DNA from 3 places in the Brevibacillus sp. AG162 genome. Region 3 is predicted to be linked to each of the others. Evidence: riboswitches for the same ligand, from Rfam matches in the RefSeq annotation. Region 3 holds a riboswitch; each other region holds the start of a gene.

Evidence for each region. Region 3 has a riboswitch for cyclic di-AMP ahead of FB479_RS26670 (quaternary amine ABC transporter ATP-binding protein). Riboswitches for the same ligand answer to the same signal wherever they lie in the genome.
Region 1: it holds a riboswitch for cyclic di-AMP, as region 3 does, so the genes downstream of both, FB479_RS23125 (C40 family peptidase) here and FB479_RS26670 (quaternary amine ABC transporter ATP-binding protein) in region 3, are expected to answer to the same signal.
Region 2: it holds a riboswitch for cyclic di-AMP, as region 3 does, so the genes downstream of both, ehuB (ectoine/hydroxyectoine ABC transporter substrate-binding protein EhuB) here and FB479_RS26670 (quaternary amine ABC transporter ATP-binding protein) in region 3, are expected to answer to the same signal.

The regions. Positions count from the first base shown of each region.
Region 1 covers NZ_VFNO01000009.1:58,315-66,162, forward strand. Annotated here, with positions in the region: gene liaF (cell wall-active antibiotics response protein LiaF) at 1-509, opposite strand, end outside; gene FB479_RS23110 (class I SAM-dependent methyltransferase) at 524-1,102, opposite strand; gene FB479_RS23115 (PspA/IM30 family protein) at 1,197-1,892, opposite strand; gene FB479_RS23120 (LiaF transmembrane domain-containing protein) at 1,977-2,378, opposite strand; cyclic di-AMP (ydaO/yuaA leader) riboswitch at 2,698-2,837, shown strand; gene FB479_RS23125 (C40 family peptidase) at 2,842-3,363, shown strand; gene FB479_RS23130 (response regulator transcription factor) at 3,578-4,297, shown strand; gene FB479_RS23135 (sensor histidine kinase) at 4,298-5,683, shown strand; gene FB479_RS23140 (cytochrome P450) at 5,874-7,214, opposite strand; gene FB479_RS23145 (biotin transporter BioY) at 7,325-7,848, opposite strand, start outside.
Region 2 covers NZ_VFNO01000010.1:64,421-72,268, forward strand. Annotated here, with positions in the region: gene FB479_RS24225 (hypothetical protein) at 1-370, shown strand, start outside; gene FB479_RS24230 (hypothetical protein) at 773-979, shown strand; gene FB479_RS24235 (D-alanyl-D-alanine carboxypeptidase family protein) at 1,210-2,493, shown strand; gene FB479_RS24240 (YczE/YyaS/YitT family protein) at 2,786-3,439, shown strand; gene FB479_RS24245 (NADPH:quinone reductase) at 3,562-4,542, shown strand; partial or broken gene FB479_RS31050 (biotin-independent malonate decarboxylase subunit gamma) at 4,690-4,919, shown strand; cyclic di-AMP (ydaO/yuaA leader) riboswitch at 5,474-5,609, shown strand; gene ehuB (ectoine/hydroxyectoine ABC transporter substrate-binding protein EhuB) at 5,821-6,735, shown strand; gene ehuC (ectoine/hydroxyectoine ABC transporter permease subunit EhuC) at 6,750-7,391, shown strand; gene ehuD (ectoine/hydroxyectoine ABC transporter permease subunit EhuD) at 7,397-7,848, shown strand, end outside.
Region 3 covers NZ_VFNO01000012.1:154,999-162,846, reverse strand. Annotated here, with positions in the region: gene FB479_RS26685 (heavy metal translocating P-type ATPase) at 237-2,657, shown strand; gene FB479_RS26680 (copper ion binding protein) at 2,721-2,921, shown strand; cyclic di-AMP (ydaO/yuaA leader) riboswitch at 3,586-3,732, shown strand; gene FB479_RS26670 (quaternary amine ABC transporter ATP-binding protein) at 4,125-5,351, shown strand; gene FB479_RS26665 (ABC transporter permease) at 5,335-6,174, shown strand; gene FB479_RS26660 (glycine betaine ABC transporter substrate-binding protein) at 6,171-7,106, shown strand; gene FB479_RS31100 (hypothetical protein) at 7,125-7,427, shown strand; gene FB479_RS26650 (Na-translocating system protein MpsC family protein) at 7,691-7,848, opposite strand, start outside.

The sequences.
Region 1 (7,848 bases), on a different contig from region 3:
TCAGGTGAAGAAGTCATTCTTTCGTGATGAGGAATTTTGCCACCAACATGCTTCCAGTTGTGCCAGCTGTCTAGCCAAGGGCGTTCCTCTGTTGAAACCTTCACGTCACTCGGAACACTCGCCTCACTTGTCACAATCGTCTCCGCAGCAGATGGGGTCCCCCTATCGCCCAATGGTTGATTGACACGTTGATCTCGTTTGCTGTTCTTGCCCCGAATCAACTGAAACCCGAAATAAATAAACACGATTGGCACAGCAAACTGGAATAAATCATCAATCCCGACACCAAACCACATGTCCATCATGATGATGGTCCCCAGGGAGAATAGAATCCCTCCGCCAATCCGATTTTTCTGCCCCCACAAACGAAGGCCGAAATAAATAAGCACCATCGGCCACAGATCAAACAGACCGAACGAAATGATACCCAAACTATCTAACAAAAGGCCGATTCCTGTAAAAATAATCAGGATACCAGCCACCATTTTGTGCAAACGGGACAGTTTCACAAAAGTCTCCTCTCTCACGCCCCATGCTGATCGTTTTCACTTTGACCATTACGACATGTATAGATGAATGCAGGCGGAATGTTCAACAGGGTAAAGTCGATCTTAACCCAGGGAAAACGACCCTGCAACTCAGCTTGGAGTTGTAGCGAATATTGGAATGTAATAAATAGGCCCCCTGGCTTCAGTACAGATTGAACTTCGTCCAGAATTGCTGCCCGCTGCTCTTGTGGAAAATTGGCGAATGGCAGACCTGAGACAATGACATCTGCACCTTCAAGGTTCTGCTCCTCCAAGTAAGACCTAAGTTTAGTCGCTTCCTCCCTGATAGGAAGATCGGGAAAACGTGATTGAAGCATAGAGCGAAAATGGGAATCTCGTTCCACAAGCACGTACTGTGTGCCGGGACGCAAGCGCTGATAGATCGTTTGGGTAAATGCCCCTGTACCAGGTCCCAGCTCCAGGATCACATCGGTTGAAGCCCAATCGACGCTTTTCAACATTTGCTCACATAAAAAACGAGAGCTGGGGATTATACTACCGACGCGTCCAGGCTCAGCGATAAACCGTCGCAAAAAGACCAAGAAGTCCTGCAAGAATCGTACCTCCTAGGGGAAAAGCAGCCTGATGTACACAGGCTGCCGAATTGACACAATCTATTCTACACCTAGTCCCCCAGTTCCTGTCGAATTAGGATTGTACTGGTTTGGCTACTGGTGTTTTTGCTTCTTTAATGGATGCTTTGATGCTGGCAAGTTCTGCATCGAGATCATCCTTTTCCAGATCAGACAAAGCGTTCTCCCAAGCGCGGTTCGTTTGGCGCCATTGCCCACTCATTTGCGCTTCTGCTTCCATGCGCATGACTTTTTCTTCCATGCGGGCGAAGCCACGGCCTGCGGACTGATTGCCGATACCGACAACTGCTTGATTGACTTGCTTTTGTGTACGAGCTACTTGTGCACGTGCCATCAGTGTGAACCTTTTCGCACGCATTTTATAGAACTCTTCCTTCAGCTCAGCCAGCTTCTCGCGCATTTGCGTAGCTGCCTCGGATGCCGACAGGTAGAGAGCTTCGTATTCCGCTGCACGTCCCTCGTACTGCTTCTTGTCAGCGAGTGCTCGACGAGCCAACTCGTCTTCTCCCTCAGTCAAGGCGAGCTTGACTTGTCGATCGCGTTTTTCGATCAGAGCATTGGCTTCGTCCAATTGCTGACGGAATTTCTTTTCCAGTGCAACCTGACGGGCAACCGCTACTTCAACTTGTCCGATTTCTACTTCCATGTCACGCATATATTGATTCAGCATCACTACCGGATCTTCCATTGAATCCAATGCATCATTCACCGAAGCTACTGTCAGGTCACGCAAACGTTTAAAGATACTCATTATTTTTTCCTCCTCATCATATCACATCATATTGTTCATCCAAAAGACTCTTGCGACACAGTGTTATTACGGTTACCAAAACGGTCATGACCGTTTGGTTACGTTTCTCTCCCAAGCGTCTAGCGTATCTTCCTTTAATACTTTTTGGGCCCATTCACGCTCCCAAGCAGGTGGCGCTTGTTTAGGTTCTTGGCTGGGACGCAGTAAGCGATATCCCAGATAAATCACCCCAATAGCCAGAAGCGCGTGAAACAGTAGGTCAAGCTTGCCAATCAACATCAGGAACCCGAATAGGAAGACTAGGATTCCCCAAAAGCGTGAACCGGTTTGTCCCATAATCTTTTTGGCACCGTATATCATAATCACGCCGGGAATGATGAACCCGAGCAAGTCTCCGATATCGATACCCACCAGATCTAGAAGAACCAACCCACCGACTAGCAGCAGAACCAGCCCGAGTAGAACTTTGCCAGACCGTTCGCTCATTACTCGCTTACCTCCATTCGTTTTGCATGTGGTGCTTGTGGAACGTTATGCCCTTATTGTAGCCCTCGGTATAGGCTTCCCATAACGGGCGTGCGGTTGGTTTTTCCCTCCGTCCTTGGACGGAGACAATTTCCTGCCCTAATCGGACGAGCTGTCCCGTAAGGCAGAACAAGCCTGCGTCGAAAGGCGGCTTGCACTGTCGAACGAAAACGTTACAGCATTTGACGGCATTTATGTGACGAATATGTGAACGAGCAGATGAAAAAGAAGGAAAAAAAGGATTGGCGTAGAATCTTCGTAAGAGTGCGTGTAAAAAAACATCGAAAAATAGCCGAATTCCGCTTGGCGGAAACGGGGGAACCATGTTTTTGGGGTGAATGGTTGCTACTCCTAGCAGCCTAGGGCGTCCTTTCGACCGAACCCTTCAGCTAACCTCGTAGGCTCACGAAGGGAGCAGTTTCTTTTGCGCAAGGTGGTTTTATCTTTATTTATGGCTGGATTGCTTGCTATGGGGGCAGGCGCTGCACAAGCTGCTGAGGAGAATACTCTGAGTGAAGTAGTCAGCAACTTGTACGGTACCCCTTACAAATCTTCCGGCTCGTCCAAAAAGGGCTTTGACTGCTCCGGTTTCACGCGCTACGTATTTGATGCGTTAGGTGTAGACCTGCCTCACAATTCTGCTTCTCAGTACGAATTAGGTACAGAGGTAGCCAGAAAAGATTTGCAGCCAGGCGATCTCGTGTTCTTCAATACGAACGGTCGCAGCATTTCTCACGTGGGTATCTACATTGGAGACGGCACATTCGTGCACTCGGAATCTGGTCGTGGAGTCGTCAACACCAAGTTGAACGATCCATACTACTGGAGCAAGCGTTATGTAGGCGCCAAGCGTCTCAGCGTTCCTGTTCTAGCGAAAGCAGAAACTCCGAAAAAGGAAAAAGCGGTGCAAGCTGCATCGTTGCCGGAAAAACCAGCTCAAAAATAGTCGTTCGGCAAAATAATAAAAGCCAGGGACACATCGTCTCTGGCTTTTTCTGACGAAATTTAGTACCTGGTCTAAAGAGGTGCCCTCACATATTAGAACAACTTAATAACTTACGGGGTTTCTTCCCCTGATCAGGTCAAAGCATGTTATGATAGACAAGACCCATTCTTTGAATGGCATTCCTTATTAATAGAAGTAACTGGGGGTTGTTCCGGTGAAAGATCACATTTTAATTGTCGATGACAATCTGGAGATTATTGAACTGCTAGAAGACATTTTGGAGAACGAGGGCTTCACCGTTTCTTCCGCAGAAAGCGGAGAAGATGCACTCTCGCTGCTCAGCCAAGGAGAGCGGCCCAACCTGATCCTTTTGGATATTATGATGCCCAACATGAGTGGCTACGAGCTCTGCTCTCAAATTCGCCGTGAGTGGGATTTGCCTATACTGTTTCTCAGTGCAAAAGGAAAAGCGGTAGATAAGGTAGTCGGCTTCGAAATCGGCGCAGACGACTACATCACGAAGCCTTTTGATACAGAAGAGCTGCTCGCTCGCATTCGTGCTCACCTGCGCCGCTATGAGCGCATTCGCAAGCATACCGAAGAGCAGCCTGAGAAAGAAACAGCTTCCTCTCCGATTACGGTTTTAAAATTCAAGGACCTGGAAATTCATAAAGAAACGTATTCCGTTTATGTATGCAATCAAAAAATAGAGCTCTCTACAAAAGAATTTCAACTGCTCACCTTCCTCGCAGAAAACGCGGGCATCGTCTTTACAAGAGAGCAAATCTATGACCGTGTCTGGGGATATGGTTATGGCTCGCTCAATACAGTGACCGTCCATATCAAAAACCTCCGTGAAAAGCTGGAAACAGAGCGTCAGTTCATTAAAACTCAATGGGGGACAGGCTACGTATTTATCGGGGAGAAGCTTTAAATGAGCTTGCGCAATAAAATTTTTCTCTCCTTCATTGCCTTGATCACACTCAACATCTTGTTGTTCAAATTTGTTTTTCAAGACATTATTGTCGGTCAACTCAAAAATGATCGTCATAATCAGTACCAGGCTGAGAAGGAAGCCGCAGAGAAGGTCATGCTCAATCAACTGCTTCTCGTCAGTAATTTCAAGGACCCAATCGAACGCTTGGAGCTTGAAAAGCAGTTGCCAGACGACGTGATGTATCGCATGCTCGTGAAGGATGCCAATGGAAACACCATCTACAGCAAAACATCACGCGCCTATAATTTGAAAATGCCTTCTCCCTCCTCATCAAACCGTGGCGATTCTTCCAAGCAAAGTGACCTCAAAGTCGTAGCTGAGTACCATTTTCAGCAGGAGCCACCGCGTACAGGGGAGATCGTTGTTTATTTCTATACAGATGATTACGACATGATGGCGACAACAGGGGTTTCCATGATGCTTTGGTTTATTTACGGAAGCATTAGTCTGGTGGGATTGGTTCTACTCGCTTTGTTCGTTCGCTGGATACTACGACCCGTGAACGAATTATCGCGCGTCACCCAAGAAATCCAGGAAGGGAAGCGGCTGGTTACATTTACGTATCGCTCGCATGATGAATTTGGGGAACTCTTTCGATATTTCGGGGAAATGGTGGATGAGCTTCGCTTAGCGGAAGAAAGACAGGCCGAAATGATTGCTTCGATCGCCCACGACTTCCGCACACCTCTCACCACGATCAAAGGGTATGCGTCATATATCGGCTCTGGTCGAGTGACGGATATGACCAAAATACAGAAACAGATGAGCAAAATCGAGCTAAAAACGACGGACTTGGAAAAGCTGCTGGATGAGTTGCAGGACTTCACCACTCAAAGCTCCGAAGTCCGACTCAACATTAACCGCATTCATGTCAAAGGCTTCTTGAGAGGAATCATCGAGGACTATTTGCCAAGAATCAAAGAGGCAGGCCTTACCTTTCAATGGAAGCTGCGCATCTCCAATGAACTACACATCGAAGCGGATGAGACCAAGCTGCGCCGCGTCATGGAAAATTTGTTGAACAACGCCATTCACTACAACAAACCGGATGGCTCCATTTACCTTACATGTGATCAACGAGAAGGACATGTCCTTTTTACTGTGATCGACAAGGGAGAAGGAATCGCCTCTGAAGACTTGCCGAAGATTTTCACCAAGTTTTATCGGGCGGAAAAATCACGAAATCGCAACAGTGGAGGTACAGGCTTAGGCTTAACGATTTGCAAGAGCATCGTCCGGCTTCACGGCGGTGATCTGATGGTAAACAGTGAACTGGGAATGGGAAGCAGTTTCTCCTTCACCATCCCCTTCTTCCACGGGTAGCTTTCACAAGCTACCCTTACTTTATATAGATTTATTCTCAGTTAATTATTTCTTTATATTTTACTAGTAAAATAATTTTTGTAAGCATGTTGCTTTCAGTGATAAATAACCCCCAGTTCGGTATCTGACACAATCGGCGAAACCGTAGTGATAAGATGCCTCTTTTTTTGCCTCCTCTTTCCATTTTTTTCTATCTCTTTTCCAAACGCATCGGCAGTCCGTTCTTGGGACGCAAGGTGACCAACGGCTCGGGCTCCACTGCCTGATTCGGTTCAGCCAGTCGTAGTCGATATCGCTGTGCGATCGTCGCCAATAGCAAAGCTGCCTCCATCAAAGCAAAGTTGTTCCCGATACAAACACGCGGCCCACCGCCAAACGGAAAATAAGCATAAGCTGGGTTTCTTTTTAAGAGATCGCTGTCAAAACGCTCTGGAATGAATTGTTCAGGCTGCTCATAATAGCGTGGATTGCGGTGCATGACATATTGGCTCATCATCAATGTTTCGCCAGGCTTGTACGTGTGACCGCCGATCTCAACCTCTTCGACGACTTCCCGGTTAATCGTCCAGGCCGCAGGATAGAGCCTCAGCGTTTCCTGTACAATGAGATTTGTATACTTCAGCTGGGGAAGATCCTCGACTGTCGGCAGCTTTTCACACAGCACCGTAGACAGCTCGTCATGCAGCTTTTTCTCCACCTCGGGATGAGTAGCCAGCAGATAGAAAATCCAAGACATGGTATTCGCAGTCGTCTCATGGCCAGCTACAAAAATGGTCATAACCTCGTCGCGCACCTGCTCGTCTGTCATTCCTTCCCCATCATCTTCATCACGCGCTGCCAAAAGCATCCCCAGCAAATCCTTGTGCTCTTCTCCTTCGCTATTACGCCGAGCTTCGATTAAAGAGTAGATCGTTTTGTCCAGCAGCTCACTCGACTCCAGGAACTCCCGATTGCTTTTGGTAGGTACGGACAAAGGAATGTCGATAAAGGATGAGCCTTTGTTTGCCACGTATTTCAAACCGACATCGATGGCATGTCCAATTTGATCGGCACCTTCCTTGACGGTTTTGCCAAACATAGTTTCCGTAATGATCGCAAGGGTTACTTTCATCATGTCCGAGTGAATATCGCGCAGCTCCCCGGTTTTCCAATCCGACATGAGATCGACTGCTTGCCGGACCATCACCTCTCCGTAGCTGGCGATACGCTCTCGATGAAAAGCTGGCTGCATAAGCCGCCGTTGTCGCAGATGCTTTTTTCCCTCACTGGTGAGAATTCCATCTCCTACGACAGGTCGCGCAGACTGTAGTCCTTTCCCTTTTCGAAAATGCGCCTGCTTGCTCACCAAAACCTCTTTGATGTGATCTGGATTCGTTAACAGGTAAACATGGCGGGAAGGACCGAAGCGAAAATGGACGACTTCTCCATGCTCTTCAACAGCGTCGCGGATGAACTGAAGCGGCGATCGGCGAAATGCCATCAAGTTCCCTGAGATCGGAAGGCCTTTTGGGCCAGTGATCGTGATATTCATGCGTCTCCTCCTTTTTACATGCAAAATCCTACCGATAGTATCCGGCACGATAAGGAGATTATGCGAAAAAAAGCCACCCGAACTTCGGATGGCTTACGAAATCATTTTGACTATCGTGTAACAGGTTGATCTGTGCGCAACAGACGAGAAGCAATCAGTCGCTCGCGTACCTTAATGCCAATCAGAGAAGCCAGAACTGCTTTGACAACCCCTACAACGAGGAAAGGCGTTACACCAAAAGCGACAGCTTTATCCCATGGAATGTCCATGACGTATTTGAGCTGTACCGTACCGAAAGCGAGTGTAACAAACATGCCGATGATATTGGCGATAATAGCGTTTTTTAGGTTGAATCTTGTTTTCTCCAAGTAAAGTCCGGTCACATAAGCGGTGGCAATAAACCCAAATATGTACCCGCCGGATTTTCCAACCAATATTTGCAATCCGCCTTTTGCCTCGCTGAATACAGGCAATCCGACTGCACCGAGCAAAACGTAAATAACCAAAGCCAGTGTCCCGTATCGTCTTCCCAAAATGGTCGCCGTCAGCCCTACCGCTAACGTCTGCGCGGTAATCGGAATCAACGGCAAGGGAATCGTCACCTGCGACAATACCGCAGTCATTGCAGCAAAAA
Region 2 (7,848 bases), on a different contig from region 3:
TTTAGAGCAGTCTAGGCAAGCAAATGGCTTTGTGGAATATCGAAACGGAAAAAACATTATATACATATTGGCGGACAAGGAGCACATCAGCCTCGATACGTTCTCTGACATACTGGCGCATGAGGTAGGCCATGTTATCTACAATCGGCGTATGATGCGAAACGGGTTGTCCTACGAAGAGATTGTGAAGCGGACGCAGGACAAACTGGATTGTTTTTATCAGTTGTTAATCAGAAAGGTTATTACGGTGGAAGAATACGAACGGCTTTATAGCGCTATTGAAGAAGAATGGGATAGCAATCAAGAAAAGGAGCGAATTATCCCTGAGTTACGAAAACTGGTTCATACAGAAAAGCTGCTGTCCACCTAGATAAAATTTGAATGGCTGATCTTTTGTTCCAAAAAAATGAAAGAAGGAAAGTAGCATATAGATGTAAACATCTCGGTTCATTATAAAAGGCGAGGGGAATTTCTCCCCTACGCTATGTAAAGTTGGTGATAGGATGCTCGACAAAGAGCGATTAGTGGACAGGCTGAAAGCAGAGGGCTTCGCCAAAAGTGCAAAGAAAGTACAGAATGAACCCGAAAATAAAAACGTTGAAATGAGAAAGGAAATCCCAGGGGTCGGCAAAAACCCTGAAAACTGATGGGATGTTTTGAACAATTACCGTGTTTTTCCACATAATCAGGTGCTCGATTTGAGCGCTTTTTTCACGAATCCGGAATAAATGATCTTCGATTTAACACGATTACTTTCAAAGGAGGGATGAAAATGACTCAATTCGATGTTGGCTTAGTGCACAGGCTAGCTGATCAAATGGAGGGACTTGCCTTGGATATCAAAAAACATGTGAACTCCCCCAATGAGCTGAACGAAGATGTAAAAAGGATGACGAGTATTCTTAACAGTTTTCAAACCCTAACGCAAGCATCTAATAGTGGAACCAATCCCATAGCCAAGGAGAACGATGTAAGATAGAAGGTTTTTCAGTGTGCTTATTTCAAGCGGTGCCCTTTACACCAATGCATAGTCTGGTAAAGGATCGAAGGTTGTATACGAGAGAAATTTGAATTTGACGTGAAGTTACCCCTTTGACTTTCCCGTAAGGAAAGAAAAGGGGTATTATTAATATTTCGGGTCACTTAGTTGCCGGACTGTTAGATAACACAGACTATAAAGGCATTCTGAAGGGGAGAGGTAAGATTGTTTTGAGAAAAAACAAAGAAGGAAGAAACTATTTTATTAGCTTCATGATTTTGCTTTGCCTTTTGGTAGCTCCTGTCTCTGCTTTTGCTGAAGCTGCGAAAATACCATCTATCCAATCACTTGATCTAGAACTCAGATCAGCAGTTCTTGTTGAACCAGTAACCGGTCAGGTCTTATTGTCTATAAACGCAGACCAAGCGTATGCTCCAGCAAGTATGACAAAAATGATGACGGGATACATCATCGCGGATAAAGTCAAAAAAGGAGAAATTTTTTGGAGCGATGTTGTAACTGTCAAGGAAAATGCTTCGAAAACGATAGGTTCTCGCGTTGACCTTGCGAACGGGGAGAGGCATACGGTAAAAGAGCTATTTGCGGCAATGCTCGTCCATTCTGCAAATGACGCTGCCGTTGCCCTAGCGGAGTATGCATCGGGATCCGAGCAGCAATTCGTAACATTGATGAACGCGGAAGCCAAGCGACTTGGAATGAAACAATCTCATTTCATCAATGTATCCGGACTTGACCGTACAGATATGCCAATCCCATTCCGCCCCCAGAAACTGGGGGAAAACGTGATGTCCGCAATGGACGTCGCGACAATGGTGAAATCGATTATTCAGGATCACCCAGAGATGTTAGAGGTTACGACCATGCCATCCTATCAGTTCCGAGCGTCAGACAGAGAGCCTCTCGTCAATACGAATTGGATGTTGGAATCCAATAAGGATACAAAATATAAGCAATACGCTTATAATGGCCTAGACGGATTGAAAACGGGCTTTACTGACAGCGCTGGCTATTGCTTTGCGGGAACCGCAGAGCGTGATGGAATGCGGTTGATCAGTGTTGTGATGGGAACTAAATCAATCTCTAAACGATTCACGGAGACGAAAAAAGTGTTGGACTATGGCTTTGATTACTTTGAGCTCAAACAAGTGGTAGCTGCTAAGAGTACGCCAAAAGGCATGGAGAGCGTTCCAGTCAAAATGGGTACAAAAACAGAGGTTCCTGTGCTGTCTGAGCAAGCCGTTTCTTTTCTTGTTCCGAAAGGCACTGATGCTTCTCAGCTTTTCTATCAGACGAATTTCGTGCCAGTAGAAGTCACTGCACCTTTTCCTGCCGGAACAAAGGTGGGGACCATTACTTACACGTACCAAATACAAGGAATGGACATGATCCAAGAGAAAACGGTAAACGTGGTTTCTGCGGAACAATTGGAAAAGGCAGGTTGGTTTCGACTACTGTTCCGTTCTATATGGGAAGTCATAAGCGGTCTTTTTTGAGTTCGACAAACTCAGCATAATATCAAGCTGGAATTCAATGGTTTAAGTTGTAGACAAAATATGTGACTTGATTGATAATCAGGGCAAACGATTACATGAAGCCATTTCCCCCTAATGGTAGATCATGAACCCATATCATTTACACGGTAGGAAAGTAGGTGATCGTATGCTTGGTCAAGTCTTGGCAGTTGTTGATACAAAAGGATGCGTAGCATTCGCTCAATCTCCCCCTTGTTGTAACGAAAGAGGGCAATGAATGAGGGGGTTGAACACCCCCAAAAGGGGGAAAATCATGCACAGGAAGCTGTTGCTTCATCCACTTATCGTTCGGTATAGTGTGTTTATGCTTGGATTGGCCGTCATGGGATTTGGAATTGCCACGATGATCGAAGCCAATGTGGGTGTTGCCCCGTGGGATACCCTGCATATCGGATTGCAAAAGACATTTGGATTAACGATCGGCATGTGGTCACAAATCATGGGTGCGAGCATTATTTTCGCATCCTATGTCATTGGTAAAATAAAGCCTACCGTGGGCATGTTTTTGAACATGATCTTCTTCGGGCTGTTTATCGACTTATTCATGTGGCTGAAATGGGTTCCCATCGGAGAGACAGTCATGGAGCGAGTCGTTTTTTTCGCCGCGGGTTTGCTCATCTATACTTTCGGTACAGGAATGTACATCTCGCCACGTCTAGGGGCTGGACCACGCGACAGCTTCATGTTGGCCCTACATGAACGAATGGGTTGGGACATCGGCAAAGCCAGAATCGGAATTGAATGCACAGTGACAGTGTTAGGTTTTTTACTCGGAGGTCCTGTATCGGTTGGGACACTGGTGACGGCTTTGGCGATTGGACCATTAATCAAACAGTTTATCCCGTTGTGGGAACGAATGATGGCAAAACCGTATGGAAAAGAAGCCGTGAACAATCTAGTAGAATAGATTTCTGTATGACCACCACGCTAGCTTATCGCGTGGTGGTTTTATACATCGATAGAACCTGAGAAGTGATCGACCATTACATCCTTGTATGAATGGGAGGAATACAAATGGGAGGAATACAAATGAAAGCTATTCAAATAGTAGAGTTTGGTGGACCCGAAGTCTTGCAGTACGCGGAACTAAACGAACCGATCCCAGCTCCTTATGAAGTACGTGTCAAACTATATGCAGCAGGTGTAAACCCAAATGAAACGTATATTCGCACTGGGACGTACTCCTTTTATATTCCGGAGCTGCCATATACCCCTGGATTTGATGGCGCCGGTGTGATTGATGCAACAGGTGAGGGAGTAACGCATCTCAAAGTGGGAGATCGCGTATTCGTCGCCGCTCTACTGGCAAAGCGGAATACTGGTACGTATGCACAAAAGGTAGTTTGTGATGCAAAAGCGGTCCATCGCTTGCCGGAGTCAATTTCCTATGAAACAGGGGCGTCTCTTGGCATTCCAGCACTTACTGCCTACCGGGCACTATTTCACAGGGCGAAAATTAAGCCAGGCGAGACTGTTCTGATACACGGGGCAAGCGGCGGTGTTGGATTATTGGCTGTTCAAATGGCAAAAGGCTTAGGGACGACCGTGATCGGAACGGCGAGTACAGAAGAGGGAAAAGCTTTGGTGAAAGCTTCAGGAGCTACACACGTGCTCGATCACATCACGGAAGATTCAATGGAGAAAATCATGTCTTTGACACAAGAAAGAGGACCCGATGTAATCATCGAGTTTTTGGCAAATGTGAATTTGGAGACTGATCTAAAAATACTCGCACCTTATGGCCGTGTCGTTGTAGTTGGAAATCGGGGCAGTATTGAAATCAATCCGAGATTGGTGATGATGAAAGAAGCAGATATTTTAGGGCTAGCTCTTTGGAACGCGCTGCCCGACGAGTACGAGGAGAGTCTACATGCTGTTGAGGCGTTCCTCCAAACCGGGATTTTACATCCGGAGATCGGAGAAGTATTGGCCCTTGAGGATGCCAAAAAAGCACATGAACAAATCATCAATCATAAAGCACATGGAAAGATCATTCTCTCCATCGATTAAGGATACGGCAAGACAGCTGCACCCACACAATTATGATTGTTAATACAATTTACGGTTTCCTTACTAGCTGCATAGATAAAAAGGTAGAGGAAGTTAATCGAAGGACAGTTTCTAATCGTGAAGCATGGAGAAATAGGACGAGGAAAGAAGGAATTACTGGGTATTCATTTGGCTTGTGCCGCTGCCACAGACGCCTATGCAGCTGCTCGACTGGCTGGACATCCTGTCATTGCGTTCCATCTCAGGTGCTTTCCTTGCTCATGGACTACAGGCCAACCGCATTCTAGCACTTGATGATCCTGATGTTGTTGTACAAGTGAGCCGCTCGTGTCACCCGTAGATGTATAGAAGAAGTAGAAGAAGTGGCAACAAAGATTTCGTTCAATTGTGCCTGTGTTCCGGTGATTTTTACAAAAGCAGATGGTTTGCAAATGATTTGGATGTTGATTAATCGGCTACTTAATCTCACTACCCCCTATAATTCGCAGAGTGGAAAGAAGTCATGGTCGCAATAACTTTCATAAGGAGTGAACCAGTGCTAAAGAAACCTTCAGTGAAAAATACGAATGGATAACTGGCTTGTATGCACATTTCAAATAAGTAACCAATTCATTAAAAAATGAAACGGGAGTCTTACTGCGTAAGCGTCAGGGACACCGTAGATAAATAAAAGAGGAAAAAGGAAGGTGCCGTTTGTTCGCCTTTCTTTTTTACAAATGACTAATCTAATTATGTTTAATGTGAATGGACGAGACAGAATATGGAAGGATATCTTTGGATACGACTGGTAATCAGGGGTAACTTCATCTGAGAGGGAGTGAGGGCTGAAAATAAGGGAATATGCGGGGTGAGCTAGTAAAGACAGTTATGTTACCATAACCCCCAAGTTAACCATAATGATTCGTGAGAGGAGAACAAGATACCAACCTCAACCAAATAAGGGCCTAGTTCCGCTCATGGCGGAAGCGGGGGAACCATCTATCCGGGGTTAATTCTGTGCAAACAGAAGGGGTGCAAAACTGCCATCCTACCCGTCAGCTAACCTCGTCGGCTAAAGCAGAGTAATCTTACATCAGTTGCATGTCATCTTTTTGATGCAAGTATCGGGCGCCCATGTCCATTGAGGAGATGGTTGGCTCTTCCCGTGATATTTGGCATGCGTATTTAGAGAAATCAGTCGGCGCATTTTGCTTTTCCGTCAGGGATGGCCCTCCTGAAGCGGAAGCGATGTGCCGACTTTTTTTCTACCATTTCTCATAAAAGAGAGGGGCAAGAGGAATGACAAAGACTAGCATAGCGAGATGGGGGGCTATGGCGATCCTGACGTGTGTCTTGCTGTTAGGAGGATGCGGCGCGGGAACACAGGAAGCCCAGCAAGTAGCAGGCGGGAATACCACTGAATCAGGCCAGGATACGCTAAAAAAAGCCAAGAGCCAGGGGTTTGTCACGGTAGGCTTCGCCAATGAAAAGCCGTACGCCTATGCCAGTCCAGATGGAAAGCTGACGGGAGAAGCGGTCGAGGTGGCGCGAGTGATCCTGAAACGGATGGGAATCAATGAGATGAATGGCGTGCTTACCGAGTTCGGCTCCCTGATTCCCGGACTGAAGGCGAAGCGATTTGACATCATCACGGCCGGTATGTACATCACTCCAAAACGGGCACAAGAGGTTGCGTTTGCAAACCCTGAATACAGCATCGGGGAGGCTCTCGCAGTGAAGAAGGGCAATCCGCTCGGTCTTAAAAGCTACAAAGACATTGCGGCTAAGCCGCAGGCAAAAGTAGCGGTGATGAGCGGCGGCATCGAAACGGAGTATCTCGAAAAATCGGGAGTGAAAAAGGAACAGATGGTGCTTGTTCCTGATCAACCTTCTGCCATAGCCGCTTTGCAGGCAGGAAGAGCGGATGCCATAACGATGACAGGTCCATCCCTGCAAGCCATGCTTGAGAGCGCCAAAGACGACCAGCTGGAGCGTGTGATGGATTTTGTCCAACCGGAAATTGAAGGGAAGAGCGTACGCGGTTATGGGGCAGCGGCCTTCCGCAAAGAGGATGAAGCGTTCGTGAAAGCCTACAATGAGGAGTTGCAAAAGCTGAAAGAATCAGGGGAACTGTTGGAAATTTTGAAGCCTTTCGGTTTTACTGAGCAGGAGCTGCCGGGTGATATGACAGCGAATGAGCTTTTGCAGCAGTAGTGGAGGGAGAAGCTATGAGTGATCTTCTGCCGTTATTGGCAAAAGGAGCTGGAACCACTCTCCAGGTGACAGTCTTGTCGGTGCTTGTCGCTCTGTTTGTTGCATTTCTGGCAGGGTTTGGACGTCTCAGCCGATGGAGCGGCATTCGTATTGTGAGTACGGTTTACGTAGAGTTATTTCGCGGGACCTCTCTTTTAGTGCAATTGTTCTGGTTATTTTACGCTTTGCCGCTGTTGGAGATCGAACTACCGCCTCTGGCTGCGGGAGTCATTGCGCTGGGACTCAACTACGGCGCTTATGGATCAGAGGTTGTGCGCAGCTCCATTCAGGCGATTCCAAAAGGACAGACCGAAGCGGCGATTGCCTTGAATATGACAGCATGGCAACGAATGAAGCTGGTCATCTTGCCGCAAGCCCTCGTCATGATGCTTCCTGCATTCGGAAATCTGTTGATTGAACTTTTGAAGGGTACATCCCTGATTTCATTGATTACTCTTGCGGATTTGACGTTCCAGGGCATGATATTGCGTACAACTGACTCGTCCAGAACATTTGAAATATTCTTTGTGATTTTGGTTATGTACTTTCTCATGGCGTATCCACTGACACTTGCGATGCGGTGGCTTGAAAGGCGCTTTCATGCAGGGAGGGCGTAAGAAAAATGTGGAGCTGGTCTTTTACGTGGAGTATCCTTCCTGAAATTTTGCAAGCGATCCAAACGACGATTGTGGCGACGCTGGCCGGTTTTGTCCTAGCCATGGTCGGGGGCTTGGTACTTGCCTTCGGGCGCAGGTCGAAAAGGCGAGTGCTCTCCTGGTCTTCCGCGGCATTTATCGAATTTGTCCGCAGCACGCCGCTTCTCGTGCAGCTGTACTTTCTCTTTTACGGGCTTCCGGCGATTGGTATCTCGCTTGGTCCCCTAACCTCTGGTGTTCTTGGTTTGGGTATTCATTACAGCTGCTATTTGTCAGAAGTATACCGATCCGGCATTGATGCTGTCCCCCGCGGGCAATGGGAAGCAGCACGGGCACTGAACTTTTCCATCGGGCAGACATGGCTGCGCATTATTTTACCGCAAGCGATCCGTCCAGTGGTCCCCGTGCTGGGCAACTA
Region 3 (7,848 bases):
ACGTAAGTAATTAGCTGTTAGTCACATCCTTCTTTTAACGGTGTAAAGCTGGGGGATGACATTGCCGTTAAGATCTCCCTGTGTTTTCAGCACTTAAAAGCCCATTTAGAAAAAAATTGAAAAAAGTACTTGATATACCCTGAGGGGGTATTGTATAGTAAAGGTGTGATCAGGAAACAACGTAAGGGAAACGATACGATAAAATATACCCCTATAGGGTATTTGGAGGGATTAGAATGAGTACCAAAACAGCAGAGGCAACAGTCGCAATCTCAGGGATGACTTGCGCAGCTTGTGCACTGCGCATCGAAAAGGGCTTGGGAAAAATGGAGGGAGTGGAAACCGCCAACGTCAATCTGGCTTTGGAAAAATCCACAGTCGTCTTCGATCCAACGAAAACGAACATCGACGACATCCGCTCCAAAATTGAATCGCTCGGCTATGGAGTCATTACTGACAAGGTGGAGCTAAACATCTCGGGAATGACATGTGCGGCCTGCTCCACACGGATCGAGAAAGGCTTGAACAAAACAGCCGGGGTTCTGAAGGCAAACGTGAACTTGGCGATGGAAACAGCCACTGTCGAGTACGATTCATCGCAGGTAAGTGTGACGGACATTATTCAAAAGGTAGAAAAGCTCGGGTATCAGGCGACTCGCAAGGAAGAAGGAAAAGAAGAAGAAAAAGTAGATCGTCGCCAGGAAGAAATTAAACGTCAGACCCGCAAGTTCTGGATTTCCGCGATTCTGTCGCTCCCGCTGCTTTGGTCGATGGTGAGCCACTTTTCCTTCACCTCGTTTATCTGGCTGCCTGAAATCTTGATGAATCCGTGGGTACAGCTCGCATTAGCAACACCCGTACAATTCATCATCGGAGCACAGTTTTACGTGGGAGCTTTCAAAGCCCTTCGCAACAAGAGTGCCAACATGGATGTGCTGGTTGCTCTCGGTACCTCGGCCGCTTATTTCTACAGCCTGTGGGTAGCGATCGACTCCATCGGTGCTCATGGCGGCCACATGCTAGAGCTGTACTTTGAGACCAGTGCGGTACTGATCACCTTGATCGTGTTGGGTAAACTGTTTGAGATGAAGGCGAAAGGACGCTCTTCGGAAGCGATCCGCAAGCTGATGGGCTTGCAAGCAAAAACAGCAGTAGTCGTACGGGATGGCGTCGAAATGACCATTCCTGTAGAAGAAGTGAGACTGGGCGACGTCGTTCACGTGAAGCCGGGCGATAAAGTACCTGTCGATGGCATCGTCATGGAAGGACAGTCCGCTGTTGATGAGTCCATGCTGACTGGTGAAAGCATTCCGGTGGATAAAGCCGCAGGCGATACCGTCATCGGGGCCACTTTGAACAAAAACGGCTTCTTGAAGGTTCAAGCAACCAAAGTCGGAAAAGAAACGGCTCTGGCGCAAATCATTAAAGTAGTGGAAGAAGCACAAGGAACAAAAGCACCAATTCAACGCGTAGCTGACAGTATCTCTGGGATTTTTGTCCCAATCGTCGTAGGGATTGCTATTCTTACCTTCTTGATCTGGTACTTCTTCGTTATACCTGGCAACTTCGGTGAGGCTTTGGAAAAAGCAATTGCTGTACTCGTAATCGCTTGCCCGTGCGCCCTCGGTTTGGCTACACCGACCTCGATCATGGCGGGTTCTGGACGCGCAGCTGAGCTGGGCATCCTGTTCAAAGGCGGGGAGCATCTGGAGACGGCTCACCACCTGGATACGATCGTCCTCGATAAAACAGGGACTGTAACCAAAGGCGAGCCAGAACTGACAGACGTCATTGCCATTGATATCGAAGAGCAAGAGCTGCTCTCTTTGGTCGGTGCCGCTGAGAAAAACTCCGAGCACCCATTGGCTCAAGCCATCGTTAGAGGAATTGCAGATAAAGGAATCACCCTGTCCGATACTGGTTCATTTGAAGCCATTCCTGGTTTCGGTATCCGGGCAACCGTCTCTGGCAAAGAAGTACTCGTCGGTACCCGCCGCTTGCTGGAAAAACATCAAATTTCGTACCAAGCAGTATCTGATACCATGCTGGAACTGGAGCGCTCTGGTAAAACAGCGATGCTCGCAGTCGTCGAAGGCAAGCTCGCTGGCTTGATTGCCGTAGCGGATACGATCAAACCAACCTCCAAGCAAGCTGTTCAGCGCATGAAAGCAATGGGATTGACTGTGATCATGATGACCGGTGACAACCGTCAAACTGCCGAGGCCATTGCCCGTGAAGCAGGAATCGATCACGTCATCGCAGAAGTCCTGCCCGAAGGCAAAGCCGCAGAAGTGAAAAAACTGCAAGAACAAGGCAAAAAAGTCGCGATGGTCGGCGATGGTATCAACGATGCTCCTGCACTCGCTACCGCTGACGTCGGAATGGCAATCGGTACAGGTACAGATGTGGCGATGGAAGCAGCCGATATTACCCTGATGCGCGGCGAACTGACCAGTGTCGCAGACGCCATCGAGATGAGCAAACTCACCATCCGCAACATCAAGCAAAACCTGTTCTGGGCATTGGCCTACAACACCTTGGGCATCCCGATTGCCGCAATCGGCTTCCTCGCTCCATGGCTTGCCGGTGCCGCAATGGCCTTCAGCTCCGTATCCGTTGTACTCAACGCACTGAGACTGCAACGAGTAAAGCTGTAACAACAGTAACAAGCGGCTTTGTCCGCCTTACCTATACAATTATCATTTAAGGAGAGATTGATCATGACAAATATCACATTGAACGTAGAAGGCATGTCTTGCAACAAATGCGTAGCGCGCATCGAGAACACATTGAAAGAACTGGGTGCTGAAGGCAAAGTGAACCTGGCTGAAAAAAAGGTTGAGGTTTCCTACAACGAGAGCGACTTGACTCTCGATGCAGTAAAAGAAGCAATCGAAGACCAAGGCTACGACGTCGTATAATCATCGTGTCTTTGAAAAGCAAAGCTCCTGCCTGATTCAATGAGGCGGGAGCTTTTTGCTTTCGTGGTAGGAAGTGGCTGTAGTGGAGGGGAAGAAGCCCATTTCCAGTCTACGCTTCGGCCTACGCCCCGCAAGGGGTTAGACTGTCCGCTCCGAAATGAATGTCGGGAGCGCTTCAAAAGTAGAGTTTCGAAGATGTATTCGCAGAGGTTGAAGCTGAAAACCCCCGCCATTCATTTCTCCGCTTGGTTGGGCTCCAGAAGCGCTAGGACTGGAAATGTTCTTCTTCCCACGCTGCTTTTTTCTTCATCTTGAAAACAGCATTCAAGCGGTCTTTAAAAAGCATGTAGACTCCCAACAGCTCGTAGAGGAAACAGGAGAAATAAGCGAAGATCTTTGGACGCGGTTTCTCTTTTTTTCACGGAGCCGGGCATCCCATGCTCCCGTGCAGGGGTTCCAAGAATCTGAGCGTTTTCTCCTGTTTCCTCCCCACCACAACAGCGAGTATAACGCACTAATCTTTCAATCGAATAAGCAACGAACAGCTAATCCAATCCGACTCATAAAGAAAAACAGAATCGAGTTAAAACTGTGCTAAACGAACGTTCACAATAACTGGAAGCGAGCGTATAATTCAAATCACAATCACCATTCAAATAAGAAACAACACATACGGCCTAGTTCCGAGATTCTCGGAAGCGGGGGAACCAATCTTTTGGGGTTAATCCTGAGTGATCAGGAGGGATGAGAAAATGTCTTCTCTGCCATCCTACCCGTCAGCTAACCTCGTCGGCCAAAGCAGGGAAGGTCATGGATGGATAAAGTCTAGGCATATAATACGCAATAAGGAGATTCCTTGCGGGCGTGTGATAGGCCGATGCAGGCTTTTTCTTTAGGACCTTTGTTCTGGAGAAGAATCATGTATCGGCCTATTTTTTATGGAAATACCGACGAGCAGCTTACGCGATACAGACGAAGGGAATGGTGTGGATCGCTGGGAGGCAGTCGGTAAGACATAAACCGCTGACAATCGAAATCAGGAAGACAGAGTACAGGGAGTCCTGAAAATGGACGCCAGGTATTACGTAAGCCTGCGGATTTTCAACACAAGTAAAAATCAAGCGTACCTGCTTGGTTTTGCTGGAGTGTGGAAACTTCGCGGGCTTTTTTCATTCACGAAAAAAACGAAAGATGGGGGATACCATGCCCAAAATGAAAGTCCATCAACTGACAAAAGTGTTCGGCAAGCAGCCCGAGTTAGCCTTGAAGCTGCTGGCAGAAGGACGAACGAAAGAACAAATTTACAAGCAAACCGGCCAGTCCATCGGTGTCAATCAGGTCAGCTTTGAAGTCGAGGAAGGTGAAATCTTCGTCATCATGGGCCTGTCCGGCAGCGGCAAGTCAACGTTAATTCGACTGTGTAATCGACTGATTGACCCAACGAGCGGAAGCATCGAGATCGATGGCGAAGAGATCGTGGACATGAAGGCGACAGCCTTGCGCGAGGTTCGGAGGAAGAAGCTCGGGATGGTTTTCCAAAATTTCGCCCTGTTTCCGCAGCGAACGGTACGGGAAAACGTCGAGTTTGGATTGGAGATTCAACAAGTACCGCCCGGGCTCCGGCAAGAAAAAGCACGGGAAGCGCTTGCGCTCGTTGGATTAACCGAGTGGGAAAACGCGTACCCGGATCAATTGAGTGGAGGGATGCGCCAGCGGGTCGGATTGGCGCGGGCGTTGGCTAATAATCCAGATATTCTCTTGATGGACGAAGCGTTCAGTGCACTGGACCCGCTCATTCGAAAAGACATGCAGGATGAACTGCTGGAGCTTCAGATGACGATGAAAAAGACGATCCTGTTCATTACACATGACTTGCACGAGGCGTTGCGGCTGGGCGATCGGATTGCCTTTATGAAGGACGGACAGATCATTCAGATCGGCCGCCCGGAAGAAATCATGGCAGACCCAGCGGATGAGTTCGTACGGAAGTTCGTCGAGGATGCCGACCTGTCCAGGGTGCTCGTTGCTGAAAATGTGATGAAACGGGCAGAAGCAATTACGCCTGACAAAGGGGCGCGAGTAGCGCTGCAACTCATGATGGATAACGGCGTGTCCAGCTTGTACGTCGTGGACAAAAAGCGTACACTGCTCGGCTTGATTACGGCGTATGACGTATCACTCGCGATCGGTACGGGAGATTCGCTGGAGACGATCATGAATACCGATCTCCCTACCGTTTCGCCTGACGCACGTCTGCACAGTTTGTTCCCGATGATGGCAGACCTGCACGTCCCGATTGCGGTAGTGGGCGAGCAGCAGCGTTTGTTGGGTGTCATCGTAAAAGGAGCGGTGTTGGGCGGGCTGGTAGGCAAAGTCAATGTCCAAGAGCACCAGAGAGCAGAGGTGATGAGTGATGGACGTCGTGCCTAAGCTGCCGATTGGCGAATGGATGGAAGGGTTCGTGGAGGTGCTGGGCCAGTACAAAGGGGTATTGTTTGATCCGGTGTCTATCGTCATTTCCACGATGGTGACTTACTGTTCCACGGTTTTGGCAGAGATACCTTCGCTGATCCTCATCTTGCTGCTAGGGGGCGCCACATGGGTTTTTGCAGGAAAAGCATCCATGGTCTTTACGGTTATCGGACTTTCTCTCATTCACAACTTGGGGTACTGGGATGAAACGATCGAGACATTGGGACTCGTCCTCACTGCCACCATGATTTCGATCGCCATCGGGATTCCGGTGGGCATTCATTGCGCGAGACACGATACGTTTCGCAATCTGGTCACGCCAGTACTTGATTTGATGCAGACGATGCCAGCGTTCGTTTACTTGATTCCCGCGATCTTTTTCTTCGGCTTGGGCGAGGTGCCGGGAGTCATTGCCTCCGTTATTTTTGCTTTGCCGCCAATCGTGCGACTCACGAACTTAGGCATACGTCAGGTCCCAGAGGAAATGGAGGAAGCGGCGGACGCCTTTGGCGCAACCGGGTGGCAAAAGCTCGTGAAAGTGCAACTGCCGTATGCGAAATCGACGATCTTGGCGGGCGTCAATCAGTGCATCATGCTCGCCCTGTCGATGGTGGTCATAGCGGCTATGATCGGGGCGAAAGGCTTGGGTGCAGACGTATATCGCGCCGTTTCGCAAGTGGATATAGGAAGAGGATTCGAGGCGGGGCTATCCATCGTGATCATCGCTATCGTCTTGGATCGGCTTACTCAACATGCAGGAAAAAAGGAGAGAAACACATGATGAACAAAAAGGTTCCAGCTTTACTGGCAGTGATGATGGGAGCGACGGCTTGGCTCGCAGGCTGCTCTAGTCCAAACACAAACACACAAATACCGACAGCAACGGTGATCGGTCCAATTTCTTCTGAGACATCGGACAACGCGTTGGGAGAAAAGCTCGACTACAAAATCATCGGAATCGATGCAGGAGCAGGCTCGATGGTGAAGACAGAGGAAGTCATGAATCTATATGGCTTGGATAAATGGCAGCTTGTCGAAGGCTCAGATGCAGCAATGACAGCAGCTTTGATCAAGGCGTATGAAGCGAAGGAACCGATTATCATTACGGGCTGGACGCCCCATTGGATGTTTAAAAAGATGGATTTGAAATATTTGGCGGACCCGAAGAACGGCTTTGGCGGAGCGGAACAAATCCATACCATCGTGCGAAAAGGGCTGAAAGAGGATCTGCCTGCTGCCTATCAATTTCTGGATAAGTTCTGGTGGGAGCCAGCCGACATGGAGTCGGTCATGGTCCAAATGATTGACGGAAAAGATCCGGAAGTGGCTGCTGCGGAATGGGTAAAAAACAACGAAGCCAAAGTAGCGAAATGGGTGGCGGGCATCCAGCCTGTCCAAAAAGAGAAGCTGACTCTCGCGTATGTAGCATGGGATTCTGAAATTGCCAGCACACACGTCGTAGAGCATGTGCTGGAGCAGAAGCTGGGGTATGAAGTCGAAGTGAGTCAGGTTCAGACTGGACCGATGTGGGCAGGAGTTGCCATTGGGGATGTAGATGGGATGGTTGCGGCTTGGCTGCCGTCTACAGATACGAGCTATTTAAAAAAATTTGGTGGGCAAATCGAGGATTTGGGTCCGAATCTCGACGGAACCAAAATCGGACTCGTGGTTCCTTCGTACATGAACATCTCGTCCATTGAGGATCTCCAATAAGGAAAGGGAGGCGCTGCTATGAAGCATTATCTTGTAATGGGCAAGGGGGAAGCTTTCACTTCTTTTGTCCAGACACTATGCTGCGACAGTTTGCCTGCGTTTTGGGGAAGGAATCCTGGTGCCTTTTCATTGACAGCGGGGCCTGGAGACAAGACGATTCAGCGTTTTTTGCCCATTTCATTTGACGAGTGCTACCGCGATCAGGAATCCTTGCTGCGCTACCATTCCGTCTACCTCTTTCCTGATGAGTGGGCGGAGGGACGTGACTTGCTTACACTGTTCAAGCAGCTGGGCACCTGCCGAATTTTTGTGATCGTATAGGAATTTATAAAATAAATTCCGGAACGCATGAAAACTTACCGCTTAAACGCGGTCGCTCCCCCTTGAAGAGACCGCGATATAGATTTTCTTATGACGCAGGAGCATCGGAACGCGATGTTATACAAGGCGCTCGGGGAGAATCACGTCATCGTGAGCCAGCCCGGGTATAAAGGCTACGGCTGGTTGGCTGAACAGATGAGTGGGTAAGAGAGGAATAGAAAAGGCTCCGTCTTCAAATGAGGCGGAGCCTTGTTTTCGTGAAATTAGCCCAACATTTTTTCGAGGTCCTTGTCCAATACATATACCTCGATTCGTTCACCCATTTTCGTGCTGATGTCACTATGACTCGATAGTACCTTGCAGCTTGTCAGCTTCTCTACGATTTCTTCTGATTCTTCGCTGTACATTTCACGGAGAACCT